Regions from separate parts of the Halomonas sp. A020 genome, predicted to be linked through region 2. Evidence: predicted binding sites of a transcription regulator. Region 2 holds the regulator's gene; each other region holds the start of a gene.

What was found. Region 2 encodes sigma-54, which starts transcription at its own class of promoters, with help from an activator protein. Its sites were predicted from a motif close to TGGCACNNNNNTTGCTNT; they were not measured.
Region 1: a site for sigma-54 is predicted at 2,679-2,696, ahead of glnL (nitrogen regulation protein NR(II)). Genes of this name have one in related genera too.
Region 3: a site for sigma-54 is predicted at 2,065-2,082, ahead of urtA (urea ABC transporter substrate-binding protein). Genes of this name have one in related genera too.
Region 4: a site for sigma-54 is predicted at 2,109-2,126, ahead of FRH_RS18400 (HAD-IIB family hydrolase). Genes of this name have one in related genera too.

What each region holds. Positions count from the first base shown of each region.
Region 1 is NZ_AP022850.1:1,527,591-1,532,094, forward strand. It holds gene glnA (glutamate--ammonia ligase) at 522-1,928, shown strand; gene FRH_RS07125 (DUF4124 domain-containing protein) at 2,018-2,560, shown strand; gene glnL (nitrogen regulation protein NR(II)) at 2,767-3,825, shown strand; gene ntrC (nitrogen regulation protein NR(I)) at 3,822-4,504, shown strand, end outside.
Region 2 is NZ_AP022850.1:3,631,833-3,636,336, reverse strand. It holds gene rapZ (RNase adapter RapZ) at 1-179, opposite strand, end outside; gene ptsN (PTS IIA-like nitrogen regulatory protein PtsN) at 238-705, opposite strand; gene raiA (ribosome-associated translation inhibitor RaiA) at 710-1,018, opposite strand; gene FRH_RS17140 (RNA polymerase factor sigma-54) at 1,116-2,531, opposite strand; gene lptB (LPS export ABC transporter ATP-binding protein) at 2,637-3,395, opposite strand; gene lptA (lipopolysaccharide transport periplasmic protein LptA) at 3,409-3,903, opposite strand; gene lptC (LPS export ABC transporter periplasmic protein LptC) at 3,912-4,484, opposite strand; gene FRH_RS17120 (HAD hydrolase family protein) at 4,484-4,504, opposite strand, start outside.
Region 3 is NZ_AP022850.1:992,514-997,017, forward strand. It holds gene urtB (urea ABC transporter permease subunit UrtB) at 1-471, opposite strand, end outside; gene urtA (urea ABC transporter substrate-binding protein) at 568-1,920, opposite strand; gene FRH_RS04570 (tripartite tricarboxylate transporter permease) at 2,300-3,799, opposite strand; gene FRH_RS04575 (tripartite tricarboxylate transporter TctB family protein) at 3,848-4,330, opposite strand; gene FRH_RS04580 (tripartite tricarboxylate transporter substrate binding protein) at 4,438-4,504, opposite strand, start outside.
Region 4 is NZ_AP022850.1:3,912,749-3,917,252, forward strand. It holds gene FRH_RS18395 (glycosyl transferase) at 1-1,078, opposite strand, end outside; gene FRH_RS18400 (HAD-IIB family hydrolase) at 1,098-2,012, opposite strand; gene FRH_RS18405 (OmpA family protein) at 2,487-3,560, opposite strand; gene FRH_RS18410 (hypothetical protein) at 3,665-4,405, shown strand; gene FRH_RS18415 (FlgO family outer membrane protein) at 4,411-4,504, shown strand, end outside.

The DNA.
Region 1 (4,504 bases), 1.9 Mb from region 2:
TGTTTGTAATTGATTGTAGATGTGGGTTTCTTTACGTAGCAAGAGAAAGTTTTTTAACGAAAAAAACAGTGAGGCTGGCGAGTTATTCATTTTGGTGCGTCTTGAGTGTTATTTGCACCAAATGCGTGCAAGGAAATGACGGTCTAGGCGTTTGAAAAAGCAATTGCCACTCCCTTGCTGCATTAAGACGCATGGGATGAGTCATTTTTCATATTTTAAAACAAAGAGTTGTTGATATTTTTTTCCATTATGGTGCAGAGTTGGCATGCTCTGTGCTTGTAAGCCATAGGTAGTTTCATCAGCGGCTATTGAAGCGTAGGCAGACGCCTCCAGGCGTGCTACAACGATAGCCGGTCTGAAATGATCGCTGGGCGGTTGTTATCCATCGTCGAACAAACGTTGAGCGAACAAAAAAGACAAACGCGCCACATGCAGCCGCGTGTTGAACGATTTGTTGAATAACACCTTTATCGATCGCTTACAGTTACACGCTTTAAGCCACGCTCATACCGGAGGACACTATGTCAGCCAAGACTCTCGCGCTAATCGAAGAACATGATGTTAAGTGGGTAGATCTGCGTTTCACCGACACGCGCGGTAAAGAGCAGCACGTCACCGTACCGGCACGCGACGTGAACGAAGAGTTTTTTGAAAACGGCCAGATGTTCGATGGTTCTTCCATCAACGGCTGGAAGGGCATCAACGAGTCTGACATGATCCTGCGTCCGGAAGACGGTACCGCCTTCCTCGACCCCTTCACCGAAGATGCCACACTGATTCTGCGTTGCGACATCATCGAGCCTGCCACTATGCAGGGCTACGATCGCGACCCGCGCTCCATCGCCAAGCGCGCCGAAGCCTACCTGCAGTCGACTGGCCTGGGTGACACTGCCTTCTTCGGTCCGGAGCCGGAATTCTTCATCTTCGATGAGGTGCACTGGAAAGCCGACATTCAAGGCGCCATGTACAAAATCACCTCTGACGAAGGCGCATGGGCGACCAGCAACCAGGTAGAAGGCGGCAACTTGGGCCACCGTCCGCGCGTGAAAGGCGGCTACTTCCCGGTACCCCCGGTCGACAGCTTCCACGATATCCGTGGTGCGATGTGTAACACCCTGGAAGCGATCGGTCAGACCGTCGAAGTTCACCACCACGAAGTGGCGAACGCCGGTCAGAACGAAATCGGCGTGAAGTTCAACACGCTGGTGAAGAAAGCCGACGAAGTTCAGGAAATGAAGTACGTGATCCACAACGTGGCGCACGCTTATGGCAAGACCGCGACCTTCATGCCGAAGCCGCTGGTGGGCGACAACGGCTCGGGCATGCACGTCCACCAGTCGTTCTGGAAAGATGGCCAGAACCAGTTCGCTGGCGACGAGTACGCGGGCCTGTCCGAAATGGCGCTGTACTACATTGGCGGTATCATCAAGCACGCTCGCGCGCTGAACGCCTTCACCAACGCCTCTACCAACTCGTACAAGCGTCTGGTGCCGGGTTTCGAAGCGCCGGTCATGCTGGCCTACAGCGCCCGTAACCGTTCTGCGTCCATCCGTATTCCGTACACCGCTAGCCCGAAAGGCAAGCGTGTCGAGACGCGCTTCCCCGACCCGACCGCCAACCCCTACCTGGCGTTCGCGGCGATGCTGATGGCGGGTATCGACGGTATCAAGAACAAGATCCATCCTGGCGATGCCATGGACAAGAACCTGTACGACCTGCCGCCCGAGGAAGGCAAGTCCGTCCCGACCGTGGCCAACAGCCTGGATCAAGCCCTGGAAGCGCTCGACGCTGACCGTGCGTTCTTGACCGAAGGCGGCGTGTTCACCGACGACATGATCGATGCCTACATCGAACTGAAGATGGAAGACGTCGAGCGTATTCGCATGACGACTCACCCGATCGAGTTCGACATGTACTACAGCTGCTAAGATCACCCTTGAGGTGTCGTTAGCCTGAAAACCCCGCCTCGGCGGGGTTTTTTCGTTGAGGCGAGGAAAGGAAAAGGGAGGAAGACGTCATGATCCGTCGCTGGCACGTGCGCTATGCAAGAGGATTGTCCACAGGTGCTGCGCTGCTATTGGGGCTGTGGGTAAGCGCGGCGCTGGGGCAAACGGTGTATCGCGTGGTGGACGCCCAGGGCAAGGTGACGTTTACCGACAACCCAGAACGTGGCGGTGAAGCCGTCACGTTGGCACCGCTGCCCAGCGTGACGACGGTGCGCTCTGCCCCACCTGACAGCCGAACCCCGAGCCGCACTCAGAGCCATCCTGGGCAACCGTTTATGCCTTATGACCGCTTTACCATCGTCAACCCGGCGAACAGCAGCGCCGTTCGGGGCGGCATGACGCCCGTGGAAGTGCAGGTGGTGCCGCCACTGCGGGACGACCACCAAATTCAACTGAGGGTGAATGGCGAGCTGAGCCAATCCGCCCTGCATAGCGACGCCTTCTGGCTGGCGGGGTTACCTGTGGGAGCGCACCATATTCATGCGGAGCTGTTGGATAGCCAGGGCCGTGTGCAGCACCGCACCGATCCGGTGACTATTTTTATCACTGACTAATCGAGTGCACTATAATGGTGCATTGAGGCGGCGCGTTTATCGGTTCATTGCGCTATTAACGCCCGCCATACCCCCGCTATCTGCCCACAAGCCGTGCATGCGGCCGCTTGCGCCGAATTGGCGCGCTTTTTGCAGATCCTCTCGCATACCTCTTTTGATGGATCAGTGCCATGTGTATTGATCGAAGCGACGTTTCAGGACACGCCATGTATCAGCGCTTACTCGAACACCTCACCACAGCAGTCCTGCTGCTCGACGGTGAGCTCCGCGTTCGCTGGATGAACCCAGCGGCGGAAGCGCTGCTGGCCGTGAGCTTTAGCCGCGTACAGGGGATCAGTCTCGATACGCTGCTGGGCGGTGACGAAAGCATCGACGACGTGCTGGCCAAAGCACGCGATGCGTTTCATCCCTATACACAGCGTGAAGCGCGTATCACGCCGCTAAATAGCGAGCCGCTGACCGTCGATTACACCGTGACACCGCTGTCGGCCGACGAGCTGCTGTTGGAAGTCGAGCCGCGGGATCGGTTGATGCAAATCTCCCGAGAGGAGGCCCTTACCACCCGCCAAGAAACCATCAAAGTGCTGGCGCGGGGGTTGGCCCACGAGGTGAAAAATCCGCTAGGGGGCATTCGCGGTGCCGCGCAGCTGTTAGAGCGAGACCTGGATGACCCGGCCCTGCGCGAGTTTACCCATATCATCGTGGAAGAAGTTGACCGCTTGCGTGACTTGGTCGACTCCATGCTAGGGCCGAACCGTATCGTCAAGCATGAGCCGGTCAACATTCATAAAGTGTTGGAGCGCGTAAGGGCGCTGCTGATCGCCGAGCATCCTCATGTGGTCGTCAGCCGCGACTATGACCCGAGCCTACCGGACCTGTCCGGTGATGAGGCGCAGATGATCCAAGCAGTGCTCAACGTGGCCCGCAACGCGGTGCAAGCCATGAGCGATGCAGGTACGCCCGCGCCCGAACTGACACTGCGTACCCGTGCGCGCCGCCAATTCACTTTGGGAGCCGAGCGGCACCGCCTGGTGAGCGAAGTCGGCATCATCGATAACGGTCCTGGCATCCCCGAGTCGCTACGCGACACCCTTTTTTACCCGATGGTCTCCGGCCGCGCAGAAGGGAGCGGTCTGGGGCTATCGATTGCCCAGTCAATACTGCACCAACATCAAGGATTGATCGAATGCGACTCTCGTCCCGGACACACCGAATTTCGTTTACTGATTCCATTGGTCATTAATTGCACCGGAGAAGCGTCATGACTGAGGCGACACGTACCGATGTTGCACGAGTGGTTATTGTCGATGATGACCGCGCTATCCGCTGGGTATTGGAGCGCGCTCTGGCGCAACCCGATCTGGAGGTCGAGTGTATCGAGCGTGCCGATACGGCGCTCGCACGCTTGCTGGAGAGCCCGCCGGATGTGCTGGTCACCGATATCCGTATGCCGGGCATCGACGGGTTGGATTTAATGGCACGGGTGCGTGATGCCCATCCGGATTTGCCTGTGATCGTCATGACCGCGCACTCCGATCTCGACAGCGCTGTCGCCTCCTATCAAGGCGGGGCATTCGAGTACTTGCCCAAGCCGTTCGATGTGGATGAAGCGCTCGCGCTGGTGCGCCGGGCCGTTGCCCATGCGCGTGAACGGCAGCGGCCGGTGAGTGTGCCGGAAGGTCTTAGCGCCGAGATCATCGGTGAAGCGCCGGCTATGCAAGAGGTCTTCCGGGCGATTGGACGGCTCTCCCATTCGCATATCACGGTACTGATCAACGGTGAGTCGGGTACGGGCAAGGAGCGCGTGGCCCAGGCGCTGCATCAGCATAGTCCGCGCTCGGGAAAGCCGTTCATTGCCTTGAATATGGCGGCGATTCCGCGCGATTTGATCGAATCAGAACTGTTCGGCCACGAGAAAGGCGCGTTTACTGGTGCTGCGCAGCA
Region 2 (4,504 bases):
CGTGCGTCGATACTGACGGCAATCCGGGTGCGCTCACCCTGGGCGCGCAACTCGTCGATAAGCGAGCCCAACAGCATGGCAGGCAAGTTATCGATCGCGTAATAGCCAAGATCTTCCAGCGCTTGTAAGGCGATAGACTTACCGGAACCTGAACGGCCGCTAATGATCACCAGTTGCATAGCGTCTCTCTTGGCGTTTGAGCGTAAGAAGTAAAGACAAATTGAAGGAGTAGATCTGTTACGCAGCTTGTTCGCGTATCTTGGCCGTTATCAGCGTCAACAGTTCTTTTTGGCTGCCTGCTTTGCGCAGCTGTTGGCGAGTATCGGCGTCGTTCATGATCGTCGCGACTTGTCCGAGCAAAGCAAGGTGCGTGTCATCGGCTTCTTCAGGCACCAGCAAAACGAACACGAGATCGACCGGGTCCCCATCGATGGCATCGAAATCGACGGGTTCCGCCAGTTTCAAAAAGCCAGCAATGGGGGCACTGCAGTGTGGGCTTCTTGCGTGGGGAATGGCAACACCGTTGCCAATCCCCGTGCTGCCAAGACGCTCGCGCCCAATCAAACGACTGAACACTTCTTGGCTGTCAAGGCTGGGCGTGTTTTGGGCGATGAAGGTGCTGAAAAACTCCAGCACCCGCTTTTTGCTGCCCCCGGGTACGTCATAAAGCACGCGCTCCGGGGGGAGAATGGTTTCCAACGTCATTGAGTTAACGCACGCCTGCGCCTTGAGCGCGAGCTTGTGCTTTTTCCTTGTGTTTGACGAGTTGACGATCGATTTTGTCCGCAAGGGCATCGATGGCAGCATACATATCGTTATCGAGTGCCTCGGCATGAAGGTCAGCACCGGCGGCATGTAGCGTGCACGTTGCCTGCTGGCGCTCCTTTTCGACAGATAAGGTCACTTGTACCGTGGTGATATTGTCGTAGTGTCGTTCGACGCGTTCCAGCTTTTCGTTAACGTAGTCACGCAAGGCGTCAGTCAGTTCAACGTGATGACCAGTGATGTTTACTTGCATTGACGTGCTCCTTATCCATCGGGCTGTACTTCGATTGTAACCCTTTTTACGCTATTGCAAAGCCCTTGCGGTGAGTTTGTCACGACCAAGCGTTTAACTAGCGTAAACGGCGGCGCTCGCTCGAAGAGGGAATGCCCATCGACTCGCGATATTTCGCGACGGTACGTCGTGCCACGCTTATTCCGCCCTCTTCGAGAAGCGTCACCAAGCGACTATCGGAGAGCGGTTTGCCTGAGGGCTCCTCTTGAATGAGCTTTTTGATACGTGCGCGAATGGCCGTGCTCGAGTGGCTGTCGCCGCCGTCTTGGCCACTGACTTGACTGGAGAAAAAGTATTTCAACTCGAACACGCCACGCGGTGTATGAATGAACTTCTGTGTCGTCACGCGTGAGATGGTCGACTCATGCATCTCTACGGCTTCGGCGATGTCGGCCAAGATCAGTGGCTTCATGGCCTCTTCGCCGTGCTCTAGAAAGCCAATTTGGCGAGCGATGATTTCACGCCCCACGCGCAGCAAGGTGTCATTGCGGCTAGAGAGGCTTTTGATCAGCCAGCGCGCTTCTTGAAGGTGCTCTTTCAAGAACTGGTTGTCCTGGCTCTTGTCGGCGCGTTTGATCAAGCTGGCGTAGTCGGGTTGGATGCGTAGCCGTGGAAGAGCGTCCGGGTTGAGCTCTAAATGCCAGCCTTCGTTGTCATGGCGCACGACCAGATCGGGAGTGATGTAGCTATCGTCGGTCACGCCGTAGGCGCTGCCGGGTCGGGGATCGAGGCTGCGAATTAATCGAATGACGTCATCCAGCTGTTCATCGTCCAGGCTCAAACGGCGCTTGAGGAGGCGCATATCGTCTTTGCCTAGCGCCTCCAAAAACTGTCGTACCAGCCGTTTGGCTGGCATCAATAGCGGGGTGTCTTCCGGCAACGCAGCAAGTTGAAGCATCAGACATTCGCGCAGGTCGCGAGCGAACACGCCGGTCGGCTCGAACTGCTGCAAGCGCAGTAGGGTATTTTCCACTTCCCGTTGGCTCAAGCCGTCATGACCTTGTGCTTTGAGCCCTTCACGAATGTCGTTGAGCGGCTGGGTAAGATAACCATTGGCGTCCAGCGCATCGATCAGGCTCTCCGCAATTGCATATTCCCGTGAGCTGACATCGGTCATGGCCAGTTGCCACAGCAAATGGCCATGCAGGCTTTGGCCAGCGGCTTGGCGCTCGAAGTCGGGTCCTTCGCTACCACCGCTCAGACTGCCCATGTCTTGGTAGGTGTCCGACCAGTCGCTGTCGACGGAGAGTTCGTTGGGAATGCTGTCAGACCACTCGGCCTCTTGCGGCTCGCTGACTGCCTGTTCCCCAAACTCGTCCTCTTGCTCGAGCATAGGGTTGGCGTCAAGTGCTTGCTGAATTTCTTGACGGAGGTCCAGCGTAGAGAGCTGCAGCAGGGCAATGGCCTGTTGCAGCTGGGGTGTCATGGTCAGCTGTGTGCCGATACGCAATTGGAGAGAAGCTTTCATGACCATCTGAGAACCACTCGTTAATCAGAAAGCTCCACCCTAGAGCGAGTTATGGCTAGGTGCAAGTGCAATAAGCATGCCACTAAAAGAAAAGTTTGGTCAGGCCTCGGTTTAGAGCCGGAAATCAGCGCCCAGATAGACGTCGCGGACCTTTTGGTTATTGAGAATCTCCTGGGCGTTTCCACTGGCGATGATGTGGCCATCGCCAACGATGTAGGCGATATCGCAAATATCCAGGGTTTCACGCACGTTGTGGTCGGTGATCAAGACGCCGATGTGGCGTTTTTTGAGTGCGCGGATAATGGTTTTGATTTCGCCGACCGAAATAGGGTCGACCCCTGCAAAGGGTTCGTCGAGTAGAATGAACGCGGGCTCGGTGGCCAGCGACCGCGCGATCTCTACTCGACGGCGCTCGCCTCCTGAGAGGCTCATGCCTAGGTTGTCACGAATATGGGTGATATGAAAATCTTCGAGCAGTGACTCCAGGCGAGCTTCTCTGGCACTGCGATCGAGCGTTTTGCGCGTCTCGAGGATGGCCATGATGTTATCGGCTACCGAGAGCTTGCGAAAAATGGAGGCCTCTTGGGGAAGATACCCAATGCCTGCCATGGCGCGTTCGTGCATGGGCGCGTGGGTCAAATCCAGATCGTCGATACCCACATTGCCCGCATCGGATTTGACCAGTCCGACGATCATGTAAAACGAGGTGGTTTTACCGGCTCCATTGGGGCCCAACAGTCCAACGACACTGCCCTGGGCGATTTCCAGGTTGATGTCCTTGACGACACGGCGGCGTTTGTAGCTCTTCGCTAGGTGGTGGGCGTAGAGCGTTTTGACAGGTGCGGAATCTGCAGACGTTGATGCTGCCACGTGTGGGCGCTCCCTATTGTTCCGGCTGAAGGGTCATGCGAATGCGCTGGTTGTCGCTACCGTTCACGTCGGAGCGAGCTTGCACCACTTCCTGGTCGATGAAGTACTCCAGGCGGCCCCCTTGAAAGCGGTCGCCTTGCTGGGTCAGTTCGGCTTGGTCGATCAGCTCCACGCGGCGTTCGGCGACATGATAGATGATGCGCCGTGCCCAACCTTCCATGGGGGTCTCCTGGTCGTCGAGACGATTGCGCAAGTAGGCACGCTCACCCGTGGCAATGGCTTGAGAAAGTTCCCCTGCATCATTGCGCTGAATCTCGACGCGTTCGCCGCGCAATTGCATTTCGCCTTGACGAATATCCACGTTACCTGAGTAAACTGCGGTGCCCGCGCGCTGGTCGAGGTCCAGGCGGTCGGCTTCTACTTCGATGGGTGCTTGGCTTTGCGCCATGGCAGCCGTCGCCAGCGGTAGCGTTAAAGCAAAGAGGGTGCTGCGGAGAGAGGCATTCATCGCGACTCCTAGGGGGTACGAGTGGCCGGCGGATGCACGCCGCGCACGTTGTTGGTCAGGCGGACCTGGCTGTCATCCAGCCAAACGTCCATGCGGGAAGCTTCCATACGCTGAGGGGGCTGCTGCAACAGCACGGGCGTAGTGCTCCAGGCGTGGCGGGTCACGCCATCGTAGTTGAGTTGCTGTGTATCGAGCTGCCAACCCTCTTCAGGCGCGAGCAGCCGGGCAGACCCGCGCAGCGTCAAGGCCTGAGTATCGGTATTCAGGGTGCCGGTATCCGCGGTCGCCAACCACTCCCGCTGTTCGCTATCGAACAGCGTAGCACGTGGCGACACGACATCTGTCATGGCCGTTTGAGGTGTATGCACTAGCCGGGGAGTGACCAGCGACTGCTGAATCGTCCCCGATTCCCCAAATAGGGTGATTTCGGCATTCTCTAATACATGACCTGGCTCCTGAGCGCGCGCTTGCTCGTCGATATCTCGCTCTTGGGCGCTGCGCGGGTCGAGCCAAACCAAAAGCATGCCCAGGACGACGACCAGTGCCGTTACCCAAACTCGTTTTCTGAGCTTTACGCCCATCATGAGTGCCTGTGAAGATA
Region 3 (4,504 bases), 1.3 Mb from region 2:
GTCCACTTCACCCAGCAGACGGTCGGCGGAGGTGCGGCGGCGCTCGACGTTGGGGGAGTAGAGATCCACCACGGCAATGGCGCTACGCAGCTGGTTACGCAGCGCATTGTTGATGCCGATGCGGTCCAAGTCGCGGCGAGACATGTCGCCCAGCGGCTCGTTGGTCAGCGCATCGGCCACCGGCCAGTCGCGGCCGCGATTATCCAGCACCAGCACGAAGCGGCCATCGTCGGTGCGCTGCAGGCGGCCATCCAGCAGCGCCTGCAGCCAGTCGCGTGCGCGCTCGTCGTCGCTTTGTAAAATGGCGGTAATGGCGTCGCCTTTATCGCGGTAGGAGTCCACATCCAGCGCGCTGAGTAGCGCAAGGGCTGCTTGGTCATCGGGGTTCGAGGAGCTGCTTTGTGCCTGCGCCGTCACGGCGGTGCCGAGTAGCATCAGACACAGTAGCCCCAAGGAAAGGAAACGCCTCATGGGGTTCTTCCTTTGGTGATCGAAGGGGGGAGATAGCGTGCTCCCCTACTGCACCGATAAACAGGCACAGTAGGGGCAAGGATTACCCGGCGAGCGTTACTCGGCGAGCGCTGCTTCGGCTTCTTCTGCGGCGGTGCTACCCCCGCACGAGCCGTTCACAACGTTGAAGTTGCCGCACTCCATGGGCTTGCGCCAATCGGCGATCAGGTCGCGGGAGCCCGGTAGGTAGTCCGACCACGCATCACCGGCCACGGTAGAGGGCGTTTGCCAAACGATATCGAACTGCCCGTTATCCTGAACTTCGCCAATCAGCACCGGTTTGGTGATGTGGTGGTTGGGCATCATCGCCGCATAGCCGCCGGAGAGGTTCGGCACGGTCACGCCGATAATCGCGTCTTTCACCGCGTCCACGTCGGTGGTACCCGCTTTACGCACCGCTTCGGTCCACATGTTGAAGCCGATGTAGTGCGCTTCCATGGGGTCGTTGGTCACCGACATCTCGTCACCGGTATGCTCGATCCAGGCATCGATGAAGTCATAGTTGGCGTCGGTATCCACGCTCATGAAGTAGTTCCAGGCGGCCAGGTGGCCCACCAACGGCGCGGTATCGATACCGGACAGTTCCTGCTCGCCCACCGAGAAGGCGATGACCGGAATGTCGGCGGCGTCGATACCCTGGTTAGCCAGCTCGCGGTAGAACGGCACGTTGGCGTCGCCGTTAATGGTAGAGATCACGGCGGTGGGCTTACCCTCTTCGCCAAAGCGGCGGATTTCGGAGACGATGTTCTGCCAATCCGAGTGGCCGAAGGGCGTGTAGTTGACCATGATGTCCTCTTCCGCCACGCCGTGCTCATCTTTCAGGAAGGCTTCTAAGATGCGGTTGGTGGTGCGCGGGTAGACGTAGTCGGTACCGATCAGCGCGAAGCGCTCGATGCCCACTTCGTTGATCAAATACTCCACGGCAGGAATGGCCTGCTGATTAGGGGCAGCCCCGGTGTAGAAGACGTTTTCCGACGACTCTTCGCCCTCGTACTGCACCGGGTAGAACAGCAGGCCGTTGAGCTCTTCGACCACCGGCAGCACCGCTTTACGGGAGACGGAGGTCCAGTTGCCGAAGATCACATCCACCTCTTCCTGGGCCAGCAGCTCACGGGCGCGTTCGGCAAACAGCGGCCAATTGGACGCAGGGTCGACCACCACGGCCTCTAGCTGACGGCCCAACAGGCCACCGGCCTCGTTCTGCTGCTCGATGAGCATTTCCACGGTGTCTTTCAGGGTGGATTCACTGATGGCCATGGTGCCAGAGAGCGAGTGCAGAATACCGACTTTAATGGGGTCGTCATCTTGGGCGACCGCTTGGGCGCTCGCGCCCATAACGGCGGCGGTGATCAAGGCAGTAGCGAAACGGCTAAGGGTACGAGGGTGTGTCTTGCGCTGCAGTGTGGTCACTTGAACCTCCTTGCGCCCCTTATGGTTGGGGCTCGTGTTTGGGGTACCGCGGCCAAGCGTTGTCGTTATCGAGGCGACGGAGCACTTGGTGCGTCCACTCGTGGGTAGCGAGTTGCTGCTCGTTCTTCACACGTCGCTCTACACACTGCAAGGGGTGCGCCAATGTGGAACAAAGACCATGATTAAAAACACAATCAACCACTTAGCCGTATACAAAAAACATGCTCCAGGCCACTTAGCACCAAAATAGCGCAATACAGTAGCGCGCATGCACGGTTGTCATGCACCAACAAGATGCTTTGCACCACAGGCGGTGATATAGCATAAAAAAAAGCGTCCTCGCAGACGCGAGGACGCTTTAGGGTTCCGCCATAGCGGGTCAGTTAGCAGCGGTGGCCGCTTTGTTGCGCCGCTTTTTGAGCAGCGGCAAACCCAGCGACAGCACCGCAATCACCAGTAGCGCCAGCGAGATGGGCTTGTCGATGAAGGTGGTCCAGTCACCGCCGGAGATCTGCAGCGCCCGGCGCATGGACTCTTCCATGATGTTGCCGAGGATCAGCGCCAGAATCAGCGGCGCGGTGGGGAAGCCAAACAGACGCATACCCAAGCCCAACAGGCCAAAGCCCAGTAGCAGCAGCAGATCGAACACGCTGAAGCTCATGCCGTAAACGCCGATCATGCAGAAGATCAGGATCATCGACAGCAGCAGCGGACGCGGCAGGTCGAGGATTTTGGCGATCAGCGGAATCAGCGGCAGGTTGAGTACCAGCAGGAAGATGTTGCCGATATACATACTGGCAATCACGCCCCAGAACACGTCCGGGCGCTGCTCCAGCATCATTGGGCCAGGCGTGACGCCCATCACCAGAAGCGCGCCCAACAGCACCGCCGTCGTGCCGGAGCCCGGTACGCCTAACGTCAGCAGCGGTACGAACGAGCCGGTACACGCGGCATTGTTGGCCGCCTCCGGCGCGGCCACGCCTTTGATGTTGCCTTGGCCAAAGGTGTCGCCATCTTTCGCTAGGCGCTTCTCCATGCTATAGCCCAGGAAAGAGCCAATGGTGGCGCCCGCCCCCGGCAATACGCCGGTAAAGAAGCCCAGTACGGAGCTGCGGCTGATGGGGCCAGCGATCTTCTTCACTTCGCCACGGCTCAGCTTCAGCGAGCCGATCACGTTGCGTGGCACTTCTTTACCACCGCCGCCGCGTAGCAGCATGTAGAACACTTCCGCCAGGGCGAAGATACCCAGCGCCACGACCAGGAAGTCGATACCGTCGAGCAGCTGGATCGAGTCGAAGGTAAAGCGCTCAGTGCCGGTTTGCGTGTCGATCCCGACGATCGAAATCATCACGCCGACGACCGCCGCAATCAGGCCTTTGACCAGCGACTTGTCCGACAGTGATACGACCGCCGTCAAGCCCAGCACCATCAGGGCGAAGTACTCAGCCGGGCCAAAGCTCACCGCCACTTTGGAAAGCAGCGGGGCCACCAGCATCAAAAAGATCACCGACACCGTGCCGCCGATGAAGGAGGCGTAAGCGGCAATGGCCAGCGCCTTACCCGCCATGCCCTGCTTGGCCATCGGGTAGCCATCGAAGGAGGTCGCCACCGTGCCCGCCACGCCCGGGGCGTTGAGTAGGATGGAGGAGGTCGAGCCGCCAAAGATGGCGCCGTAGTAGACCCCGGCCATCAGAATCAACCCGGAGGAGGGCTCCATGGCAAAGGTAATCGGAATCATCAGGGCCAGCGCGCTGATCGGCCCTAGGCCGGGCAGCATGCCGATGATGGTACCGGCAAACACACCGGCAAATACGTAGGCGATATTGATGGGCTCTAGCGCGATGCCAAAGCCGTACATCAGATTGTTCAAGGCATCCATGGGAGTGTCTCTCGTTAAAGCCTGCTAAGCGTGCGCTTGCACGCCTGCTTAGAACGGCAGTACGCCGGTGGGCAGATAAACATCCATTACCCGCGTCATGGTCAGGTAAAGGGCCAGTACCACGCCCAGCGACGCCGCTAGGTTGACGCCATGGCGTCGATAGCCGTAATAGGCGGTCAACCCCACGCTCAGCAGCGTGGAGGCCAGCACGAAACCCAGCGGCACCAGCAAGAAGGCATAGGCGGCAATGGCCAGTGCCGTCACGATGACGCGTGCCCAGGGAGTGAATAGGAGCGGACCTCGGGTGGCCTCATGGTCGATCTCATCGGCCCCAGCGATGGCACTTGGCTTCTCGAAAAACAGCAGCGCAGCCAGAATCAGCAGCGACACACCCAGCACTTTGGGGAAGAGGTCCGAATCCACTGGGCGCGGCAGAGGGAACGTCGGAATTTGCCAGGCCATGGCCAAGTAAACAGCCGCCACTAGCGCCAGCACGAGTGCTAGCCACTGGTTGATATTCAATCGAGTCATTGGGATTTCTCCGAAGACACCAGCGCTGATGCGCTGGCTCTCGCGGTAACAGATAGACGCATCCGGCGGCGCTTGGCCGCCGGCGTATCGCTAACGGGTGTTGGCGCTTATTGCCGCAGCAGGCCCAGGTCGGTCAGCACGCTACTGAACTGCTCTTGCTGCTCATCCAGAAAG
Region 4 (4,504 bases), 280 kb from region 2:
GGTTGCTGGCAAACAGCTCTACCGCCTGCTCTTCACAGTGACGATCCAAACTGAGGCCATTCATGGTGGCGTCGTGATCGTAAGCTTCGATCAAATCGAGCGCCAAACGATAGTACGTGGCTTTGAGCGTGCGGAAGTCTTCACTGCTAAAGCTCACTCCTTGCGTCGCTAACTTGCGATACAGGGCCTTGGCGATGTCCAAGCTCATTCGGTTCAGGCCACCGGTAGCATCCCCCTCGCTGACGGGTTGATGCTTGTGGTCATAGGCATCGGCAATATCCACCTGACATAGTTGACGATGAGAGTAGTTACGCTGGAGTTCGGACAGCACGCCGATTTCAAGCCCCCAGTCGGCGGGAATACGAATGCCTTCCAGCACGTCGCTGCGCATTGCAAACTCGCCCGAGAGCGGATAACGAAAGCTATCCAAATAATCCAGATAAGGCAGCGGCCCGCATACGGTCTTGAGCGCCCGCAGCAGCGGCGTCACCATCAACCGCGACACGCGGCCATTCAACTTTCCTTCGGCAATACGAGGGTAATACCCTTTACAGAAGCTGTAGTTGAAGCGCGGATGCGCCACGGGATACATGAGCCGCGCCAGCAAGCTACGGTCATAGGTGAGAATATCGCAGTCGTGTAGGCCTACCACCGATGAACGGCCGGAGGCCAATACGTATCCCGCGCAGTACCACACGTTGCGTCCTTTGCCGGGCTCTAGTGCGCCCAGGCCGTGGCTCTCCAGCTCGGCATCGAGTTCGCGCAAACGTGGGCCGTCGTTCCATAAAATGCGCGTGTGCTGAGGCAAACGGGAGAAAAACTCGCGGGCATACAAAAACTGTTCACGGTCGGCACGATCCAGGCCGATCACGATTTCATTGAGATACGGCACCTTTACCAACTCATCGACGATCGCCGATAGCGCGGGTCCCTCCAACTCGGAAAACAGCGACGGCAGGATGAGCCCCATCGGTCGACGGTTGGCGAACTGGCTTAGCTCTTGCTCGAGCGCCTCGACCGGGCGACGGGTAAGATTATGAAAATCGGTGATGACGCCGTTTTGATGGAAGTCACTCATACGCGAACCTCTTGATGGGTTAGGCCGTGACGGCTAGCAGTACTGGGGCCGCCGCTAGTCGGCGGTCGTCTCGCCCCCACCAGTAGGCCACCCCCTCGGCCCAGCCGGCGGGTCCGGCCGCTCGAGTGCGATACAGCGCTTCATTCGACGGGGTGACGGCCAGTTCGTGGCACCCTTTGATGACCACGGCCTGATCGACCGCCTCGAGCATGGATATATCGTTGGGGCCATCGCCCAGGCCTAGAGATAGCGGCGGACGGCCGCGCAGCGCAGTAAAGCGCTTGATGAGCCAATCGACGGCGCTGCCTTTATCCGAAGCGTTGCCCATTACATGCCAAAAACGCCCACCTTGAGTCAGCATCAGGCCGTCGCCCTCTAGCGCTAAGCGGAAATTTTTTAGGGCAGTGTCGTCGTCTTGCCAGATGAGCGGCTCGCTGCCTTCGCGCTGTCGGGCAGCTCTCGCGCGCGTCTCATCCAATCCCGTCAGCGACATGACCTCAGTGATATCGAGCTCGCTCATTCGAGTGAAACGCACGCCCAGCCGCGTGCGCCACACGTTCAGTCGCGCGCGGATGAACCCAACGTCCACGCCGGTGTGCTTGACGACCACCCCATCTCGACCGCTACCAGGGCGATCCAGCCGCGCATGGCACCAGCCTGGGGGCAAGCCAATCACTGCGCCGTTTTCCGCTACGAATGGCGTTGCGGTCAGGCCCAGCGACTCACGCAACGTCACTAGTTCGGCACGGGTTTTGCTGGTCACCGGAATCACCGGCACGCCCAGCTGTTTCAGGCGTGCGAGCCAAGGTGCTGCAGGCGAAAAATCGTAGCTATGATGATCGAGCAGCGACCCGTCGAGATCGGTCACCACCAAACGTGGTGTCAGCGCCGGATCAGGGCTTCCAAGAGGCTGGAGAGGAAGACTCGCCAACATGGGAGGAGTCTGTGTCGTGCGGGAGTGTTCGTTCATGGCGCCACCTTATCGCAATCTGAAAAGCCGTTACTCAGGCGTCGTTCTCAGATAAGCAATAAAGCAGAATGTGTGCCAACACTATTTATATAAAATAAATCAAAAACTTAAAAAAGAATCGGCATGACCGATTACGAGAGCACCAAAATAGAGCACCTAAAATGCACTAACATAGTGCGGTTTAGGGCGTCATAAACAACCCCAGTCGTGAAATATCTAGTCGTGAAATACCTGTAAAAAAGTTGCACAAGGCCTTGGCAAACGCTCGCAAATAGCTATACTCGAATTGTACCCACTGACAACCTTGTACACCCCCTCACCTGATGTCAGTGGGCTGCAGTGAGCCAAGCCCTTTCATGCCCGCCTCCCCCGGCGGGCTTTTTTTTCAGCTCACTCCTCCCACACGCTCATTTAGTACATCCCCCTTCGACGAAAACATCACTCTACGTGAATGACGACTTCGACACGGCGATTACGCGCCCTACCCTCTGCGGTGCTGTTGTCTTCGAGCGGCTGCGTCGCGGCTAACCCCACGGCTCGCAAGCGCTCTGCAGCAACGCCAGCCGCTTCCAAGGCTTCGACGATGGCGATGGCACGGGCGCTGGAGAGTGCCCAATTGGACGAAAATTCCGGGGTGTTGATAGTTTGGCTATCGGAGTGGCCTTCGACCCACACCTCCCCCTCGTAACGCTGGATCGTTTCCAACAGACTACCCACCAGCGAGGCACCTCCCTGGGTCAGTTCGGCGGTTGCCGAAGGGAACAGCAGCCTATCTTGCACCCTCAGACTAATTCCCTCTGCCACACGCGAGACTTCGACACCCTCCAGGTTGGGTAAGTAAGGCGAGGTATCGACCCGTTCAGCGAGGTTGTCCATCAGCGCAAGCGCGCCACTGATTGCCTCATCGCTCACCTCGCGGACGTTCACCGGCGGCCGGTCCGTGAGCAGCACCATATAATCGGCCAAAGGCAGTGCCTCCGACGGTGCTTCTACCTGGACCAGTGGCGTGGGCAACCGGGGAAGCGGCTGTGACAGAGAGGGAGACGGCCGCCTGGCCTGGCGACTGTCCGTCAGCGATGCGACCAGGTTCCACTCTGAACTGGGCTCTGCATCGGCATCAGCGGGAAGCGCCAATAAGGGCGGCGCGCTGGGCGAACGTGCGACGCGTGGCGGCAGTCCTGCAACACCCAATGCGGCGCTGATCGCCATGGGGTCGAGCTCACCCGGCACCACTGTCGGCATCAGCGGACGTGACTGGCGCCGCTCCTCCAGCAGGGTTGGCAAAGGCACTTCCAATGGTGTCGTATGGGCCGTGCTTGTGTCCGCTACTGGCTCGTCAGGGGCCCAATTGGGACCCGTGACGCCGGCGGCGGCGATAATGATGACGAACAGCGCGACGAGGAGCGTCATGATATCGATATAGCTAATCATCCATCCGCTGTTGCTATCGTCCTCAGGGTATGTCGATAGCAGCGAATCATGACGCGGGCCGCTACGGTGGTCCTCAAGCATGGGGGTGATTACTCATTCAAGTTTTTAACCTCGTGGCCGATCTATGCTAAGCATGGCAAACTAGTCTATCAAAAAGCCGATTAGTAGCGATAAGGAACTACCAGGTGCGCACTCGTCCTATGACACACCCCATTGCCCGTTATTTACGCCCCGTTGGCCTGGGACTTGCGAGCCTGATGCTCAGCGGCTGTTTTTACGCCAGCACTTCCCAAGCGCCCATTGCTACGACATACCCCTATTCGGAACAGCAAAAGATGCAGGCAGCCCAGCATTGGGAGGTCCTTGCACAGCATGAAGCCGCGGGCATTTTATCCAGCGAACGAGTGCGTTTTCGCGACTTGCACATTGCGGCGCCGGAGCATGAGCAGTACGGCTCCTATTACAGTGGCGGGGAATTCGAGCGTGGCTTTAGAACACTGCTAACCAGCGAGCTCGTATCCGGCGGCGGTAGCGTCACGACACAGCCACGTGCCAACGGCGCCACGATTCAAATCGATGTGGAAGTCGTCGAGCACCGAGATCGTGGCTATACACGACCACCCTTTGGCGCTTACACGGCCTTAGCGAGCGGCATCGCGGTGGCCAGTATTCCTTTAGGTAACTGGAGTGAACCAGCACTTGCGCTCATCCCAGCGGCGATGGTGGCCGATACCACCAGCGGTAGCTGGACACCCAAAGGCAATGAAGAAATCATCATCACCACCCAGATAGTGGAACAGGATCAAATCCTCTACTCCTCCTCCAATATCTATTACATTAACTCGGGTGATCGCCGCCAATACGCCCCGCATCGGGTACCTAGAACGCCTACGACGTCGACTGTTTCTATCACTGATACTTGGTAATGTTTATGTCTCTACGCTCAATCTTTGCGTTACCGTCGATGCGCCTGCTTCGCACTGACATGTTGGCTACGCTTTGCATGACGCTACTGCTGGCAGGCT